4 regions of the Kitasatospora sp. NPDC056327 genome follow, and region 1 is predicted to be linked to each of the others. Evidence: riboswitches for the same ligand, from Rfam matches in the RefSeq annotation. Region 1 holds a riboswitch; each other region holds the start of a gene.
What was found. Region 1 has a riboswitch for cobalamin ahead of metE (5-methyltetrahydropteroyltriglutamate--homocysteine S-methyltransferase). Riboswitches for the same ligand answer to the same signal wherever they lie in the genome.
Positions count from the first base shown of each region.

Region 2: it holds a riboswitch for cobalamin, as region 1 does, so the genes downstream of both, ACFCX4_RS04665 (CoA-acylating methylmalonate-semialdehyde dehydrogenase) here and metE (5-methyltetrahydropteroyltriglutamate--homocysteine S-methyltransferase) in region 1, are expected to answer to the same signal.
Region 3: it holds a riboswitch for cobalamin, as region 1 does, so the genes downstream of both, ACFCX4_RS12640 (hypothetical protein) here and metE (5-methyltetrahydropteroyltriglutamate--homocysteine S-methyltransferase) in region 1, are expected to answer to the same signal.
Region 4: it holds a riboswitch for cobalamin, as region 1 does, so the genes downstream of both, ACFCX4_RS18330 (FecCD family ABC transporter permease) here and metE (5-methyltetrahydropteroyltriglutamate--homocysteine S-methyltransferase) in region 1, are expected to answer to the same signal.

Region 1 is NZ_JBHJRC010000005.1:51,594-55,698, forward strand. Features, by position in the region: gene ACFCX4_RS01590 (adenosylcobinamide amidohydrolase) at 1-17, opposite strand, end outside; gene metE (5-methyltetrahydropteroyltriglutamate--homocysteine S-methyltransferase) at 217-2,556, opposite strand; cobalamin riboswitch at 2,729-2,894, opposite strand; gene ACFCX4_RS01600 (peptidoglycan DD-metalloendopeptidase family protein) at 3,122-4,003, shown strand.
Region 2 is NZ_JBHJRC010000017.1:32,859-36,963, reverse strand. Features, by position in the region: gene ACFCX4_RS04670 (acyl-CoA dehydrogenase family protein) at 1-845, opposite strand, end outside; gene ACFCX4_RS04665 (CoA-acylating methylmalonate-semialdehyde dehydrogenase) at 842-2,341, opposite strand; cobalamin riboswitch at 2,548-2,738, opposite strand; gene ACFCX4_RS04660 (CbtA family protein) at 2,947-3,816, opposite strand; gene ACFCX4_RS04655 (CbtB-domain containing protein) at 3,834-4,058, opposite strand.
Region 3 is NZ_JBHJRC010000066.1:1,015-5,119, forward strand. Features, by position in the region: gene ACFCX4_RS12630 (ATP-grasp domain-containing protein) at 1-301, opposite strand, end outside; gene ACFCX4_RS12635 (hypothetical protein) at 314-1,549, opposite strand; gene ACFCX4_RS12640 (hypothetical protein) at 1,934-2,266, opposite strand; cobalamin riboswitch at 2,499-2,627, opposite strand; gene ACFCX4_RS12645 (ferric reductase-like transmembrane domain-containing protein) at 2,888-3,883, opposite strand.
Region 4 is NZ_JBHJRC010000112.1:11,959-16,063, forward strand. Features, by position in the region: gene ACFCX4_RS18315 (CGNR zinc finger domain-containing protein) at 1-507, shown strand, start outside; gene sodX (nickel-type superoxide dismutase maturation protease) at 536-991, opposite strand; gene sodN (superoxide dismutase, Ni) at 1,173-1,568, shown strand; cobalamin riboswitch at 1,648-1,786, shown strand; gene ACFCX4_RS18330 (FecCD family ABC transporter permease) at 1,886-2,974, shown strand; gene ACFCX4_RS18335 (ABC transporter ATP-binding protein) at 2,998-3,768, shown strand; gene ACFCX4_RS18340 (ABC transporter substrate-binding protein) at 3,811-4,105, shown strand, end outside.

The sequences.
Region 1 (4,105 bases):
CCGTTCGCGTTGATCACCCCTCGGGGTCGGAAGTCCGGTCGGTCCGCTCCTCCCACCGGGTCCGGCAGCTCACCGGCCCGGCGGGCACCCGGGGATCCTAACCGGCCGCGGAGTCCGCGCGGCCCGCGGACTCCGCGGCTCGGGCCGCGGCTCGGGGCGAGGACCCGGACGAGGACCGGGCCGGGGGCGGGCTGACACCGTCCCCCGGCCCGGGGATCAGCCGACGGGCCTGCCCGCGGCTCCGCCCGCCAGCTCCGCCCGCAGCAGGCGGGCCGCGGCCACCAGGTTCTCCAGGGAGGCACGGGTCTCCGGCCGGCCGCGGGTCTTCAGCCCGCAGTCGGGGTTCACCCACAGCCGCTCCGCCGGGATCGCCGCCAGCCCGGTGCGCAGCAGCTCCACGACCTCCTCCGTGCCCGGCACGCGCGGCGAGTGGATGTCCCACACCCCCGGTCCCACCTCGCGCGGGTAGCCGGCGGCGGCCAGCTCACCGGCCACCTCCATGTGCGAACGGGCGGCCTCCAGGGAGATGACGTCCGCGTCGAGCTCGTCGATCGCCGTCATGATCGCGCCGAACTCCGCGTAGCACATGTGGGTGTGCACCTGGGTGTCGGCACGGACGCCGGAGGTCGCCAGCCGGAACGCCTCCGTCGCCCACTCCAGGTAGGCCGGGCGGTCGGCGGCCCGCAGCGGCAGGGTCTCGCGCAGCGCGGGTTCGTCGACCTGGACGACGGCGGCGCCCGCGGCCTCCAGGTCGGTGACCTCGTCGCGCAGGGCCAGCGCCACCTGGCAGGCGGTGTCGGCGAGCGGCTGGTCGTCGCGGACGAAGGACCAGGCGAGCATGGTGACCGGGCCGGTCAGCATGCCCTTGACCGGCCGGTCCGTCAGGCCCTGGGCGTAGCGGAACCAGTCGACGGTCATCGGGTGCGGGCGGGAGATGTCCCCGGCGAGCACCGGCGGGCGCACGTAGCGGGTGCCGTAGGACTGCACCCAGCCGTGCCGGGTGGCCAGGTAGCCGGTGAGCTGTTCGGCGAAGTACTGGACCATGTCGTTGCGCTCGGGCTCGCCGTGCACCAGGACGTCCAGCCCGGCCTTCTCCTGGTGGGCGACCACCTCGCGCACCTCGGCCTCCATCCGCTCCCGGTAGGCGGCCGCGTCGATCCGCCCCGCCGCCAGATCGGCGCGCGCCACCCGGAGTTCGGTGGTCTGCGGGAAGGAACCGATCGTGGTGGTGGGCAGCAGGGGCAGGCCGAGGCGGGCCCGCTGGGCCACGGCCCGCTCGGGGTAGGCCCGGGCACGGCGGGCGTCGTCGGGGGTGACGGCGGCGGCGCGGGCCCGGACGGCCGGGTCGCGGGTGATCGGCGACGCGGCGCGGGAGGCCAGGTCCGCGCGGTTGGCGGCGAGGTCGGCGGTGATCGCGCCGGTGCCCTCGCGCAGGCCGCGGGCGAGCAGGGCGACCTCCTCGGTCTTCTGCTTCGCGAAGGCCAGCCAGCGGGCGATCTGCGGGTCGACCTCCCGCTCCAGGCCGGCGTCGAGCGGCACGTGCAGCAGCGAGCAGGACGGGGCGACGTCCACCCGGTCCGCGAGACCGAGCAGGGTCGCCAGGGTGGCCAGCGACCTCTCCAGGTCGTTGATCCAGACGTTCCGGCCGTCGACGACCCCGGCGACCAGGCGCTTTCCGGGCAGGCCGCCGACGGCGGCGAGGTCGTCCAGGTTCGCGGCGGCCGGGCCGGTGAAGTCCAGGGCCAGACCGTCGACCGGGGCCTTGGCGAGGACGGGCAGGGCCTCGCCGAGGCGGTCGAAGTAGCTGGCCACCAGCAGCTTCGGACGGTCGGTGAGCGCGCCGAGGTCACGGTAGGCGCGGGCGGCGGCGTTCAGCTCGGCGGGGGTGCGGTCCTGGACCAGGGCGGGCTCGTCCAGCTGCACCCAGTGCGCCCCGGCCGCCCGCAGATCGGCGAGCAGTTGCGCGTAGACCGGCAGCAGCCGGTCCAGCAGGGTGATCGGCTGGAAGCCGGCGGCCACGCCGGGCGCGGGCTTGGCGAGCAGCAGGTAGGTGACCGGGCCGACCAGCACCGGCCGGGCGTCGTGGCCGAGCGCGCGCGCCTCGCGCAGCTCGCCGACCGCCTTGGCCGGGTTCGCGGCGAACACCGTGTCCGGCCCCAGCTCGGGGACCAGGTAGTGGTAGTTGGTGTCGAACCACTTGGTCATCTCCAGCGGCGCGACGTCCTGGGTACCGCGCGCCATGGCGAAGTACCCGTCCAGCGGGTCGGCCTCGACCGCGGCGCGGTGGCGGTCCGGGATCGCGCCGACGGCCACCGAGGCGTCCAGCACGTGGTCGTAGAGCGAGAAGTCCCCGGTGGGAACCTCCCGGATTCCCGCCGCGGTCAGCCGCGTCCAGTTCTCCCGGCGCAGACCGGAGGCCGCGGCCAGCAGGGCGTCCGCGGTGACCGTGCCCCTCCAGTAGCCCTCGATGGCCTTCTTCAGCTCCCGGCCCCGGCCCTGCCGGGGGTAGCCGTGCACGGTGGGCAGCGTCGCCGCAGCTGCGGACTTCGTCGTCAAGGGGACTCTCCTTCGCGAGTCTTGCTCCTCCAGTGCCCGATGACGGCACGAGTGCGCGAAGGGGACGACAACCCGCACGGACGCCCGAAAGGCTCCGCAGGGTGTGCACGCCGACCCGCCCACGAGGTCATCGGACAGCCGCGCGCGGACGATCCGCGGGCGGGCAGCGGGCAGGTCTTCGGACTCGCGGGCACACCCGCCCTCGTCGAGGGCGGACACCTACTGGCCGTCGCTTCCCAGACCCGGCCCGGGCCCAGTGCGTATGACGGCGGTCGTTCCCGCTCACCGCTGCGGGGCAGTCCCGGACTGGCCGATAGGCGTCACCGGGTTCCCTCTTACGACGCCCCGCCTGGCGGACGGGGCGAACCAGCTGCGGGCACCACCCTAGAGGCAAACCCGCGACCACGGCACCACCATTCACCACGATGTCCGCCGCACGGGGCGGCCCCACCGGGGCCACCGCCCACCGGAGTCCGGACGCCGACCGGGGTCCCGACCGCCGCACCCTCGGTGTTGCGAGGTGGTACCGGCCCCGGGCGGACCCGACCGGACGAGGGGGTAGAGAATGAGAAACCGTTTCCACGCGTGGTGGCGGTCAGGCGTGCTGATGGCCGTCCTGGGGGTCCTGCTCACGGCGTTCCCCGCCGGACCGGGCGCCGCGACGGCCGCCACGCGGCCGGCGCCGCCGGCCTTCCAGCTGCCGTTCCCGTGCGGCACCACCTGGGAGCTGCACACCTACGGCGGGGACCACAGCCCGGCCCTGGACATCTTCGTCGAGGGCAACACCGGGTCCGACGGCCTCCCGGTACTGGCCTCCGCCGCGGGTACGGTGTCCGCCACGTACTGGGACAACGGCTCCGGCAACACCGTCCAGATCAGCCACGGCAACGGCTGGTTCACGGCCTACTACCACCTGATGGACGCCCCGGCGACCTACGTGAAGAAGGGTGACCCGGTGACGCCGTCCACCCCGATCGGCAGGATCGGGAAGACCGGCCGGGCCAACGACTGGGCGCATCTGCACCACGAGCAGCGCTACGCGCCGACCGGCGACTTCACCTACGAGAAGGACCGGGTGCCGGCCCGCTTCGACGGCGTCGAGTACAGCGGCCTGCAGAAGTCCTGGCCGAAGGTCACCAGCCGCAACTGCACCGGTGGCCCGGCCGCGGCCTGGCAGGACTGTCCGTCCGGCAGCGTCTGCTTCTACTCGGGGGCCGACGGCACCGGTACGGTCTGCCGCTCGGCCGTCGACGAACCCGCCAGCACCTGCGGCCCGCGCCGGTCGTACTTCAACAACGGGACGGAGGAGCCCGGCGCCGACCACGTCCAGGTGTCGTTCCGCGAGGGCGGCGGCCAGTGCCTGCACTACGGCTGGGCCGAGGGCCGGGGCAACCTCCCGGCCGGCGGACGGACGATCGACTCCTTCCGTTGGCGCGGCGAGTGCTGAGCCGACACCACCGCGAAACCTCGCGGCTCCCGGGCTCCATGACCGATCGTTACAGGAACGTTTGATTCCGCTCGCTACCCTTTCCCCGACCGCTGCACGGGG
Region 2 (4,105 bases), on a different contig from region 1:
TGGAGCGCCTGGGCGTGGAGCAGCCGGGTGCCGAACGCCTCCCGCTCGGCGAGGAAGGTCATGGTGCGTTCCAGCGCGCTCTGGGCCCCGCCCAGCGAGCAGGCGGCGATGCCGAGCCGGCCGCCGTTGAGTCCGCTCATGGCGATCCGGAAGCCCTCCCCCTCCGTGCCGAGGAGGCGGTCGGCGGGCAGCCGGACGCCGTCCAGGACCACCTGGCGGGTGGGCTGGGCGTTCCAGCCCATCTTCCGCTCGTTCGGGCCGAAGGACAGCCCGGGGTCCTCCCGGTCCAGCAGGAAGGCGGAGATGCCCCGCGGTCCCGGGCCGCCGGTGCGGGCCATGACCAGGTAGACCCGGGAGGTGCCCGCGCCGGAGATGAACTGCTTGACCCCGTCCAGGACGTAGTGGTCCCCGTCGCGCCGGGCCCGGGTGCTCAGCGCGGCGGCGTCCGAGCCGGCCCCCGGCTCTGTGAGGCAGTAGCTGCCCAGTTGCTCGGCCGCGCAGAGCCCCGGCAGCCAGCGGCGGCGCTGCCCGTCGGTGCCGTAGCGGTCGACCATCCAGGCGACCATGTTGTGGATCGACAGGTAGGCGGCGATCGAGGGGCAGCCGGTGGCGAGCGCCTCGAAGGCCACCACCCCGTCCAGCCGGGTGAGTTCTGATCCGCCGGCGTCCTCCCGGACGTAGACGCCGCCCAGGCCGAGGTCGGCGGCCTTGCGCAGCACGTCGACGGGGAAGTGCTTGGCCTGGTCCCACTCCACCGCGTGCGGGGCGAGGTGCTCGTCGGCGAAGGCCCGGACGGCCCGGGCGACGGCACGCTGTTCCTGGTCGAGATCGTGCACGGCGCTCAGCCCATCGTGGGGATGGTGAAGCTGGCACCCTCCTTGACCCCGGAGGGCCAGCGGGAGGTCACCGTGCGGGTGCGGGTGTAGAAGCGGACGGAGTCCGGGCCGTGCTGGTTGAGGTCACCGAACGCGGAGCGCTTCCAGCCGCCGAAGGTGTGGTAGGCGATCGGCACCGGGATCGGCACGTTGACACCGACCATGCCGGTGTCGACGCGGCGGGTGAAGTCACGGGCGGTGTCGCCGTCGCGGGTGTAGATGGCCACGCCGTTGCCGAACTCGTGCTCGCTGGGCAGGCGCAGCGCCTCCTCGTAGTCGGCGGCACGGACGACCGTGAGCACGGGGCCGAAGATCTCCTCGCGGTGGATCCGCATGTCCGGTGTGACCCGGTCGAAGAGCGAGGCCCCCAGGAAGTAGCCGTCCTCGTGCCCCTCCAGCCGGAAGTCCCGGCCGTCGACGACGAGTTCGGCCCCCTCCCGGACGCCGAGGTCGAGGTAGCCCCGGACGCGTTCCAGCGCGTCCCGGCCGACCAGCGGTCCGAAGTCGGCCTCCGGGTCGTCCGAGCGGCCGACCCGGAGCGCGCCGATCCGCTCGACCAGCTTGGCGACCAGGGCGTCGGCGGTCTCCTCCCCCACCGGTACGGCGACCGAGATCGCCATGCAGCGCTCGCCCGCGGAGCCGTAGCCGGCGCCGATCAGCGCGTCCGCGGCCTGGTCGAGGTCGGCGTCCGGCATGACGATCATGTGGTTCTTGGCGCCGCCGAAGCACTGCGCGCGCTTGCCGTGCGCGGCGGCCGTGGCGTAGACGTACTGGGCGATCGGGGTGGAGCCGACGAAGCCGACCGCCTGGACCCGCGGGTCCTCCAGCAGGGTGTCCACGGCCTCCTTGTCGCCGTTGACCACGTTCAGCACGCCCGGCGGCAGTCCCGCCTCCAGGAACAGCTCGGCGAGCCGCAGCGGCACCGAGGGGTCGCGCTCGGAGGGCTTGAGGACGAAGGCGTTGCCGCAGGCCAGCGCCGGTGCGGCCTTCCAGAGCGGGATCATCGCCGGGAAGTTGAACGGGGTGATGCCGGCGACGACGCCGAGCGGCTGGCGCATCGAGTACACGTCGATGCCGGTCCCGGCGTTGTCGGTGAACTCGCCCTTCAGCAGGTGCGGGATCCCGGCGGCGAACTCGACGACCTCCAGGCCGCGCTGGAGGTCGCCGTGGGCGTCGGCGACGGTCTTGCCGTGCTCGGCGGAGAGCAGCCGGGCGAGCCCGTCCCGCTCCTGCTCGACGAGTTGGAGGAAGCGCAGCAGCACCCGGGCGCGGCGCTGCGGGTTCCAGGCCGCCCAGCCGGGCTGGGCCTGTTCCGCGTCGGCGATCACGGCCTCGACCTCGGCGCGGGACGCCAGCGGCACCCGGGCCTGGACGCGGCCGGTATTGGGGTCGTACACGTCTCCGAAGCGGCCGGAGGTGCCGGCGGCGGGCTTGCCGGCGATGAAGTGGTGCAGTTCACGGACCATCACGAACCTGCTCTCGTCAGGGCGTCAGGAGGATCCGAGGGAGGGGCGCACGGCGTCCGCCCGCACGGCGCCCGGGCGGGCGCGGGCGTGGGGGCTGCCGGGCGCGGCGAGCCGTCAGGGTGACGGGCGGGCCGCGGCCGTCGCAGGATCACCAGGGTCGGGAAGAGCGCAGACCGGTGCCATGCGTGTTTGCTCCATCCTCGTGGACAACACGGAACACCCGCAGTCGGTATCCTGACTCCCGGATCGGCGCGCGTCGCCCGGCCTTCCCGGCCAGCGGCCAGTGGCTGGTACTGCGGCGACGAACTCCCCGGTCACAGTGGCGGGACCGTGCCGGATTCACACCGGCTTCCCTGCACTGCGGGCCTTGTCCACGACCATATAGTCGGACGTCCTAGTAAGTCCAGAGCGCCACCCGCCTCCCGCCTTCCATCGCCCGTCACCCGTCACCCGTCACCCGTCACCCGTCACCGGACGTCCCGCCCCGGTTCCGGTTCCGGCGGGCGGGGCGACGGGCAGGTGCCGTGAAAGCGGGAAAGCGCACGGTTCGACCCCGCCGGCGCGCCTTCGGCAGGGTCGAACCGTGCGCTTTCCGGAACTGTCCGTCAGACCGCCGGAGCGGGGGCGGCCGTGCGGTCCCCGACGGGCGCGGCGGGGGTGAGGGCCCGCTGTGCCAGGGCGCCGAAGACCAGGGCGAACCCGGTCCACAGCACGGCCTGGAGACCGATCGAGGCGAGCCGGAAGTCCCACATCAGCCCGGCCGGGAAGCCGTCCGGGATCGCGTCGTCGTTGGACGGCAGGACGAGCGCGAGCAGCGCCATCACCGCGGCGTAGCCGACACCGGCCGCGACGACGGCGTTCCAGGTGCCCAGACGCGGAGCCAGGCGCCTGCCGAGGATGACCGCGGCGACACCGATCAGCACGCTGAGCGCGATCATCAGGAAGAACAGCGACGTGCGCTTCCCGATGGTGTCCGGGTTGCCGACCGCGGGCGGCATCGCCGGGTACTTGAGGAACGGCACCAGGTAGACGGTGGCGAACGCGGCGCCCGCGACCAGCGCGGCGGTGGCCCGGGGGCCGAACCGGCCGATCCGGCCGAGGGCGAAGCAGAACGCCAGCGCCGCGATGCCGCCGACGGCGACGCCGTAGACCAGGACCCCGGTGGCGAGGCCCGCGGTGGACTGGAGGTCGCGGCTGACCAGTTCCTCCTCCTCGTCACCGGAGCCGGCGGCGTCGGCGGTGCCGGCGGCCCCGTGGGAGTCGGCGTGGTCGCCGGCGGGTTCCGCCGCCTCGCCGTGGTGGTGCCCGGCGCCGGCGGACTGGGACTGCTCCTGCGCGATGGCGTCCGAGACGGGGCCCTCGCCGACGGTGTAGGCGAAGACGAAGGCCACCAGTCCGGCGATCAGGCCCGCGATCAGGCCCCGCAGCAGCAGCTTTCCGACGGTGCCCGAGGAGACGGTTGCGGAGTTGTTCATCGGTGCCCGGTCTCCGCTCAGTGGCACGGGAAGCCGAGCAGGTGGCGGCCGTCGTGCACCCACTCGTGCACGGTGGCCCCGGAGATGAGGGAGGTGGCGCCCTGTTCGGCGCCGACGAAGTAGAGCAGGACCAGCATCAGGGTGCCGAGGAACAGCGCCCAGGGCAGGATGGCGCGGATCGGCAGCGCGGCCGGGGCGGAGCCGCCCGCGGGCAGGCTGGGTGAGAGGACGGACTGGGCCATGGCAGGACCTCCTGGGGGAAACACGCGTCCCGTTCGGTGGAGCTCTG
Region 3 (4,105 bases), on a different contig from region 1:
CCGTGCCGTTGGTGGGCAGGCCCAGCCGTTCGGAGAGGGTGTCGGCGAGCTCCACCCCGGTCTCGCGGCCGGCCAGGACAGCGACCGTGTCCAGCGCGGCGAGCCGTGCGGCCAGGGCGTCCGGGTCGCCGTCGTGGACCAGCACACGGCCGAAGGCCCGGTCGTCCGCCGGATCGACGCCGGGCGGATGGGCGGCTGTGCTCCGGACCTGGATCACCTCGCCGTCCAGCGCGCCGAACGCGCCGGCGAAGCCGGAGGCGGTGCCGTACGCGTCGACGACCGCGACACGGAATGCTGGCATCGGTTGCCTGCCTCAACTGTTGGCCGGCGCGGAGCCGGGGTGGGCGACGTCGGCGCGGAGTGCGAGGAGCCGGTAGACCGCGTTGGTGAGCACGTGCCGGACGCTGAACCCCGAGGTGCCGGGGTCCCGGCCGTCCAGGATGTCGTGCTCGCCGCCCTGCCCGTGGATGTCGCGACGGGTCAGCCCGGTCCGGTCGCGGAACGCCTCGGGGAGCGCGTGGCGGGTGACGCCCAGGTGGGCCATCCGGAAGTCGACGAACCTGTCGATCACCCGGACCAGCCGGTCGCGGCCCGCGGGGTCGAGCACCAGCCGTCCGTCCCGCAGCCGCTGGGACACGTTCGCCCCGCGGATGGAGTCGCCGCGCCATCGCGCGAGGACGGGCCGGGACCAGGAGGGGAAGTAGGACATCGACTGGTCCAGGAAGACGCCGTACTCCTTCGACGGCGGCAGCAGGGCGAGTTCGAGGAGGTGGACGCTGGGCATGAACGCGCCGCTCGCGCCGCGCGGGCCGCCGGGATGGCCCATGTGGTAGGGGCGGAACCGGTCGAACGCCTCCTGCGACAGCCTGCGGTACCTCGCCATGTACCGGGTGAACTCCGCGAGGTGTTCGCCGACGTCGTCCAGGACCGCGGCGGGCCGGGCGGTGACGAGCCGGTCGGTGACGAGCCGGTCGGGGGCGGGCCGGCCGGCGGTGGGCCGGACGGTCGCCGGCAGGACCAGCGAACGCAGGCCGTACGCCGCCGACCTGGCCCACGGCTCGGAGAGGTGGTGGCCGAGGTAGAAGTCCCGTTCGAGGGCGGCGTCCCGGCCTGCGGAGAACACCCGGATGTCGCCGCTGCGCAGGTGTTCCTCGCAGTTGACGTCGATCAGGAGCTCGTAGCTCAGGTGGGGATCCAGGGCGGGGAACCTGCCGCACCGGGTGGAGATCAGCTCGGTCAGGGCCCGGGGCGCGGCCTGGGGCCCGGCGGGTGCGTAGCCGCTGAGCAGGAAGAGCAGGTCGAGCTGGAGGAGGCGGGCGGTCCGTTCGTCGTCCTCGGCGAGGACCACCGGAGCGACGCTCCGGAGCATCTGCTCCTGTAAGTCTGCGAGTTGATGATACGTCAGGCGACCTGCGGAGATGTCTTCGAGGGCGACGGGGAGGCTGTTCAGGACGTAGTCGCGCAGGGCGGAGCCGAAGGGGCCGCCGGAGGCGGGAGGGGTGTGCTGCGGGTGGTGCGCGGCACCGTCGAAGAGCCGGGTACTGTTCACGTCTGCTCCTTGCCGGCCGCCGGGACGGGCCGTGGCGGTACGGAAGTCGGGGTTGTTCGCGGGCGCGGTTGTCTGCCGGTTGCTGTGCCGGCAGCGCCGGGGGACTCCTCGGCGGGGCGGGGCGGGCCGGGCGCGGGTCGTGCCGCTCCCTGCGCCCCGAGGTGGAGCCCATCGGTCCTCACTGTCACGCGCGCTGTGTCCGGCTCGCATCAGTCATATGACTCTGAGTCCGTGACGGTGTCGGGAGCGGGGCGCGCGGCGGACCGCGGTCGAGAACGGCGCGGGGAGGGGAGTTCAGGCCCGGGCGGGCCGGGTTCGGGGGAAAGGAGCCCGGCCCCCGGACCCTGCTCCCGGACCGCCCGGCCCGGGAGCAGAGGTGACCGCTCAGGCGAGGGGGGCCGTCCGGCGCGGCGCGGGGAAGACGTGACGGTCCAGCAGTGCCGGGCGCGGGGCCAGCCCGGGGCCGCCGGCCCGGATCCAGTCGGCGACCGCCTCCGTCGCGGCCGGGTCGTTGACCAGGCCCAGCCAAACCGGCCGTCCGCCGGCCGACCGGCCCCCGGCGGAGGGCCGGACCACGATCACGTTCGCGCGCTCGCACACGTCCAGGCACTCGGAGACCCGCACCGGGGCGGCCTCGCGCAGCCGCGCGGTCTGCGCGGCGTGGTCCGTGCCGGTCACCTTGACCGTGCCGCAGCAGCAGTCGCGGCAGACCACCACCCGGCAGGGCGCCGGGCCGGGCGGTTCCGCCGCCGTACCGCCGTCTGCCGCGGTTCCCGTCGTGCTCCCCGGGCCGGCTGCGGTACCGACCGCCGTTCCACTGCCGGCCGCCGGGCCGGTGGGCGTTCCGCCGCCGGCTCCGGCCGTTCCGGTGTCCATGAGGTCGGGCATGCCGAACCACCCCTCTCTCCGGGGAGATCCGCCCCGGGCTCCTGCGAGGTGGCGACGCCGTGAGTCTCCTGGCTCCCGGGTCGCAGCTCGTCCCGGCCTTCCCGCCCCTCACGGGGGCAGTGGCCCGCGCGGGATCCGCTCGCCGGTCACAGTGGCGGGACCGCTCCGGATTCTCACCGGATTCCTCGTTCCGCCGTCGCCCTGTCGTCGATCATCATTCCATCGGACCGGCTTCCCGCCCAGCCCGTCCCCGAACCGGCCGGCCGGCCGCTCGGCCCGGTGGACGGCCCTCATACGGCCGGTGCCGTCCGCAGGCCGGTACACCCGCCAGGCCGACGCACCCGCCAGGCCGACGGCACCCACGCGCGCAGCCCGGCGCCGTCCGCCGTACGTCCGCCGCCCCCGACGCCGAACCGCCCGCTCGCCGCTCGCCCGCTCAGCCCCACCCGCTCACCCGGTCCCGCCGGCCTGCCCGCTGGAGGCCGACGGCGCCGGCGCCGCCGGCGGCCGCGTCCGCCCGCCGTCGTGGCCGGAGGCCACCACCGCGATCAGGCCGACCACGACGGCCGCCACCGCGACCCGTCCGAGCGCCCGCACCACCCACGCCGGCAGCGCCCGCGCCCCGCCGGCCCCCGGTGCCCCCAGCCGCTCGGCCCGCCGGGCGGGCCGCAGCAGCCGGACCAACAGCAGTACGGCGAGCGGCACTTGCAGCAGCCACACGACGGTGCGCGGCCACTCGCCGTACCAGACGTTGGTCCCGTAGAGCAGCGTGTGCCAGACGCTCAGCACGTAGACGACGATCACGAAGCGGTGCAGCCGGCGCCAGGTGTTCGGCCCGATCCGGTGCCGCACGTAGAACAGCAGGCCGAGTGGCACGGCCAGGTAGAGCGCGCCCTGCCCGAGCGGGATGGCGGTCCGGCCGGTGCCGGAGTCGTACCAGCCGGGCACGAAGCTGTCGGCGAACCCCGACCAGAGCCGGTCGCCCCACGTCGACTCGGCCTCGTAGCGCACGAGTTCGGCCGCGAACAGCAGCGCGTGCGCGAACATCAGGGCCGTCGTGGTCAGGCTCGTCGTGCGGTGCCAGCGCTCCAGGGTCTGCCGCGCGACCGGTAGCCGGGCGGGCCGCGGCCCGGACAGCAGCAGCCCGAGCACCACCGTCCCCCACGCCCACAGCAGCCCCGACCAGCCGAACGCCTGGCTCAGCAGGTACATCCAGTACGTGCCCGCGTCGTCCATGAACGGCATGACCGCCACCGTCGCCGAGGTGCCGGCGTTCATCCGGACGTACAGCAGCAGGAACACCGCCGCGGTGACGCCGAACGCCGCGCCCGCGTCGGGCAGTGCGGCCCGCAGGTCGGAGCGGAGGGCGACGCGTTCGGCGGGCCGTCGTCCGGCGGCGGGCGGGGCGTCCGGACCGTCGCCCCGCGGCGTCGTCTCAGGCAGCATCGTGGACCTTCCGGAACGGCGGGACACCGTTTGACGGTGTACAGCGGGAGGTGGGTCGAACAAGTGTGACGGAGGGGTTCCGCCTTGCCGAGCCCGTATCCGGCCAGAGTGACACGTGCGCCGCCGGTCCTTCCGCCGCAGCGCCCCGACGCCCCGGCCCGCGGACCGACGGCATTCGGACAACCGTGCGCGCGCGCTCTGCCACCGGAGCGCGAGCCCCCG
Region 4 (4,105 bases), on a different contig from region 1:
TCGGTGGACGCGGTGCGCGCCCTGTTCTCGGACTCCTCCCGGGCCCGCGACCTCGCCGACGAGTCGGACCTGCCCCGGCTGCGGGCCGTCCGCACCCGGCTGCGCGGGGTCTTCGAGGCCGCCGCCGACGGCGAGGAGGTGCGCAGCGTCGACCTGCTGAACAGCCTGCTGATGGAGTTTCCGGTGAGCCCCCTGGTCTCCGGGCACGACTACCTGGACGAGGCCGGCCGGCCCCGCTGGCACCTGCACCTCGCCGACAACTCCCCCACCGCCACGGCCCACTTCAGCGCCGTCGCCTGCATGGGCCTCGCCGTCCACCTGACCGAACTCGGCGCCGACCGGCTCGGCATCTGCCAGGCCGCCCCCTGCCGCAACTCCTACCTGGACACCTCGACCAACCGCTCCCGCCGGTACTGCTCGGACCGCTGCGCGACCCGCGCCAACGTCGCCGCCTACCGCGCCCGCAAGCGCCAGGAGGCCGCGGCGGCCGCCGCCGGGCAGGGCTAGGGCGTCTCTTGTGGATCACTGCCGGGCCCTAGGGCGTCAGCTCCTCCGGGCGGACCCAGACGCCCAGGCGTCGGGCGAGCCCGGGGATCCGGGCCAGCGGGGCGGCGAGCAGCAGCCGTTCCAGCCGCCGGCCCGGCGCGAGCCAGACCGGGCGGGGGCGCAGCCGCAGCAGCACCCGGCCGAGCACGAGTTCGTCCGGGACCGCGCCGTAGCTGCGGCTGTCGCTGTCGACCGGCCGGTTGTCGGAGAGCAGCCACCAGCCCTTCGGCCTGCGGCCGTCGGCACGCTTGACCACCAGCAGGTTCTGCTGGAACGGGTGACGGAACACCACCACCGCGCCGGGCCGGATCCGCGCGCCGTAGCGGACCAGCAGCCGGTCCCCGTCGCGCAGCGTCGGCACCATCGAGTCCCCCGCCACGTCGATCAGCCCGAACGGCGCGCCGCCCGCCGGGGGGTCCTCCACCGGTTCCGCGCTCCGTGCCACGACTCCTCCTCCGGGCGCCCGCTGTCGCACACCAGTCTGCCGCACGGTCCGTCACCCGCCGGTGTCCGGATTCACCCGGTTCCGGCTCGGCCTTTTGCCCTAGGCCCACCGCCCGGCCGAGAAACCGCCGGGCCCGAAGGGTAATCTCGGGCGCGGGAAGACGATCTAAGGAAGGACTCCCATGTTCTCTCGTCTGTTTGCACCGCGCGCCACCGCCCACGCCCACTGCGACCTGCCCTGCGGCGTGTACGACCCGGCCCAGGCCCGCATCGAGGCCGAGTCCGTGAAGGCCACCCAGGAGAAGTACCAGGCCAACGAGGACCCGCACTTCCGGGCCCGCGCCGTCATCATCAAGGAGCAGCGCGCCGAGGCCGTCAAGCACCACATCTCGGTGCTGTGGAGCGACTACTTCAAGGCCCCGCACTTCGAGAAGTACCCGCAGCTGCACCAGCTGGTCAACGACACCCTGAAGGCCGCCTCGGCCGCCAAGGCGTCCACCGACCCGGCCACCGGCCAGGCGCTGCTGGACCTCGTCGCCGAGGTCGACAAGATCTTCTGGGAGACCAAGCAGGGCTGATCCCCGCTCGCTCCCCTGCGAACGCCCCCGTCCGCGCCGGACGGGGGCGTTCGTGTGTCCCCGGCCACAAACGCTGCGGTAAGGGTTGCCTGACCCGAGTGCTTGTTATGCTGCCAGGGCGTTCCCAGGGGGAAGCCGGTGCGATTCCGGCGCTGACCCGCAACGGTAAACGGTGCCCCGCGCCCGTGAGCCCGATCGCCCGGGGACGCCGACCTCCCGACAACTCGCCGTGGACTGCGAGGGGATCGCGCCCCGGCACGACCGCGCCCGGGCACGCCGCCCCGCGCCCCGCCCGGCCCGAGGCAAGGCGCGCCACAGTGAGCAGCACCGCGACCGCACCGGCCACCGCCGCGGCCCCGCCGGGCCCGCGCCGAACACCCGCCGCGGCGCTGGCCGCCGCCCTCGCCGCCGCCCTGCTGCTCTCGCTGGTCTGCGCCGTCGCGGTGGGCTCCTCCGGACTGGCCCCGGGCCGGGTGCTGCGGCTGCTGGCCGCCGGTCTGACGGGCGGCCGGCTGGAGGCCGACGAGGCCGCCGCCTACGCGATCGTCTGGGAGATCCGGCTGCCCCGCGCCGTCCTGGCCGCCGTGGTCGGCGCCGGACTGGCCGCCACCGGGGTCGCCGTCCAGGCGATGGTCCGCAACGCGCTCGCCGACCCGTTCGTGCTCGGCATCTCCTCCGGCGCCTCGGTCGGCGCCAACGCCGTGCTGATGCTCGGCGCCTTCGCATCGTTCGGCGTCTGGGCGCTCTCCGCCTCCGCGTTCGCCGCCGCCCTGCTCGCCATGGTGCTGGTCTACCTGACCGCCCGGACCGCGCACGGCCTCACCCCGCTGCGGCTGGTGCTCACCGGCACCGCGATGTCCTACGGCTTCTCCGCCGTCACCGCGCTGATGGTCTTCGCCGCCGCCCGCGGCGAGGCCGCCCGCTCCGCGATGATGTGGCTGCTCGGCAGCCTCGGCGGCGCCACCTGGGGCTCGGTGCCGATCGCCGCCGCCACCGTGCTGGCCGGCCTGGTGCACCTGGCCTGCTCGGCCGGCCGGCTGGACGCGCTGGCGATGGGCGACGAGACGGCCGCCTCGCTCGGCGTGGACCCGGACCGGCTGCGCCGCGAACTGTTCGTGGTGACCGCGGCCGTCACCGGCACCGTGGTCGCGGTCAGCGGGGCGATCGGCTTCGTCGGACTGATGGTCCCGCACCTGGTGCGGATGCTGGTCGGCGCCGGCCACCGCCGGGTGCTGCTGGTCGCTCCGCTCGCCGGGGCCCTGCTGCTGGTCTGGGTGGACATCGTCTCCCGCACCCTGCTGGCGCCCGCCGAACTCCCGGTCGGCGTGGTCACCGCGGCCCTCGGGGTGCCCTGCTTCCTGCTGCTGATGCGCCGTCGCGGCTACGCCTTCGGAGGCGGCCGGTGAGCGCCACGAGCCCCGTGCCCGGCCTGGACCTCGCCGTCGACGGCGTCTGCGTCGACCTCGCCGGTGTCCGGCTGGTCCACGACGTCACCCTGAGCGCCCCCGCCGGTCGGGTGGTCGGCCTGATCGGCCCCAACGGCAGCGGCAAGTCCACCCTGCTGCGCTGCGTCTACCGGGCCCTGCGGCCCGCCGCCGGCGCCGTCCTGCTGGACGGCGAGGACCTGCACGCGCTCGCCCCGCGCGAGGCCGCCCGGCGGGTGGCCGCGCTGCCGCAGGAGCACTCCGCCGAGTTCGACTTCACGGTGGCCGAGGTGGTCGCCATGGGCCGGCTGCCGCACCGGCGCGGCGCCCTGGCCGGGCCGTCCGCCGGGGACACCGACCGCTGCACCGGGGCGCTGCGCCGGGTCGGCGCCGCGCACCTGGCGGCCCGTGGCTTCCTGAGCCTGTCCGGCGGCGAGAAGCAGCGGGTGCTGATCGCCCGCGCGCTGGTCCAGGAGCCCCGGGTGCTGGTCCTCGACGAGCCCACCAACCACCTGGACATCGCCCACCGGCTGGAGGTCCTGGCGCTGGTCCGGGAGGCCGGTCCGACCGTGCTGACCGCACTGCACGACCTGGACCTCGCCGCCGGCCACTGCGACCTGCTGTACGTGGTCGCGGACGGCCGGATCGTCGCTTCCGGACCGCCCGCCGAGGTGCTCGAACCCGGTCTGCTGGCCGAGGTGTTCAAGGTCCGGGCGACACCCGTGGCGCACCCGGTCACCGGCGCCCTGCGGCTGCTGCTCGACCGCCTCCCGTAACCGCACCGACGCCCTCCCCACCGCCCCCTCGCGAGGATCCCCATGCGCACCAAGGCCGTTGCCGCCGCCGCCCTGCTCGCCGTCGCCCTCACCGGCTGCGGCGCCGAGATAGCCCCGCGGGGCGACGGCGCCACCGCCGCCTCCGCCCACTACCCGGTGACCGTGACCAACTGCGGCACGGAGATCACCTTCCGGGAGAAGCCGGCCCGCACGGTGACCAACGACGTCGGCATCACCGAGCTGATGTTCGCGCTCGGCCTGGAGGACCGGATGGCCGGCTACGTGATGCCCGACGACAAGGGCCGGGTCGACGCGGTCGCCTGGAAGGACGCCTACC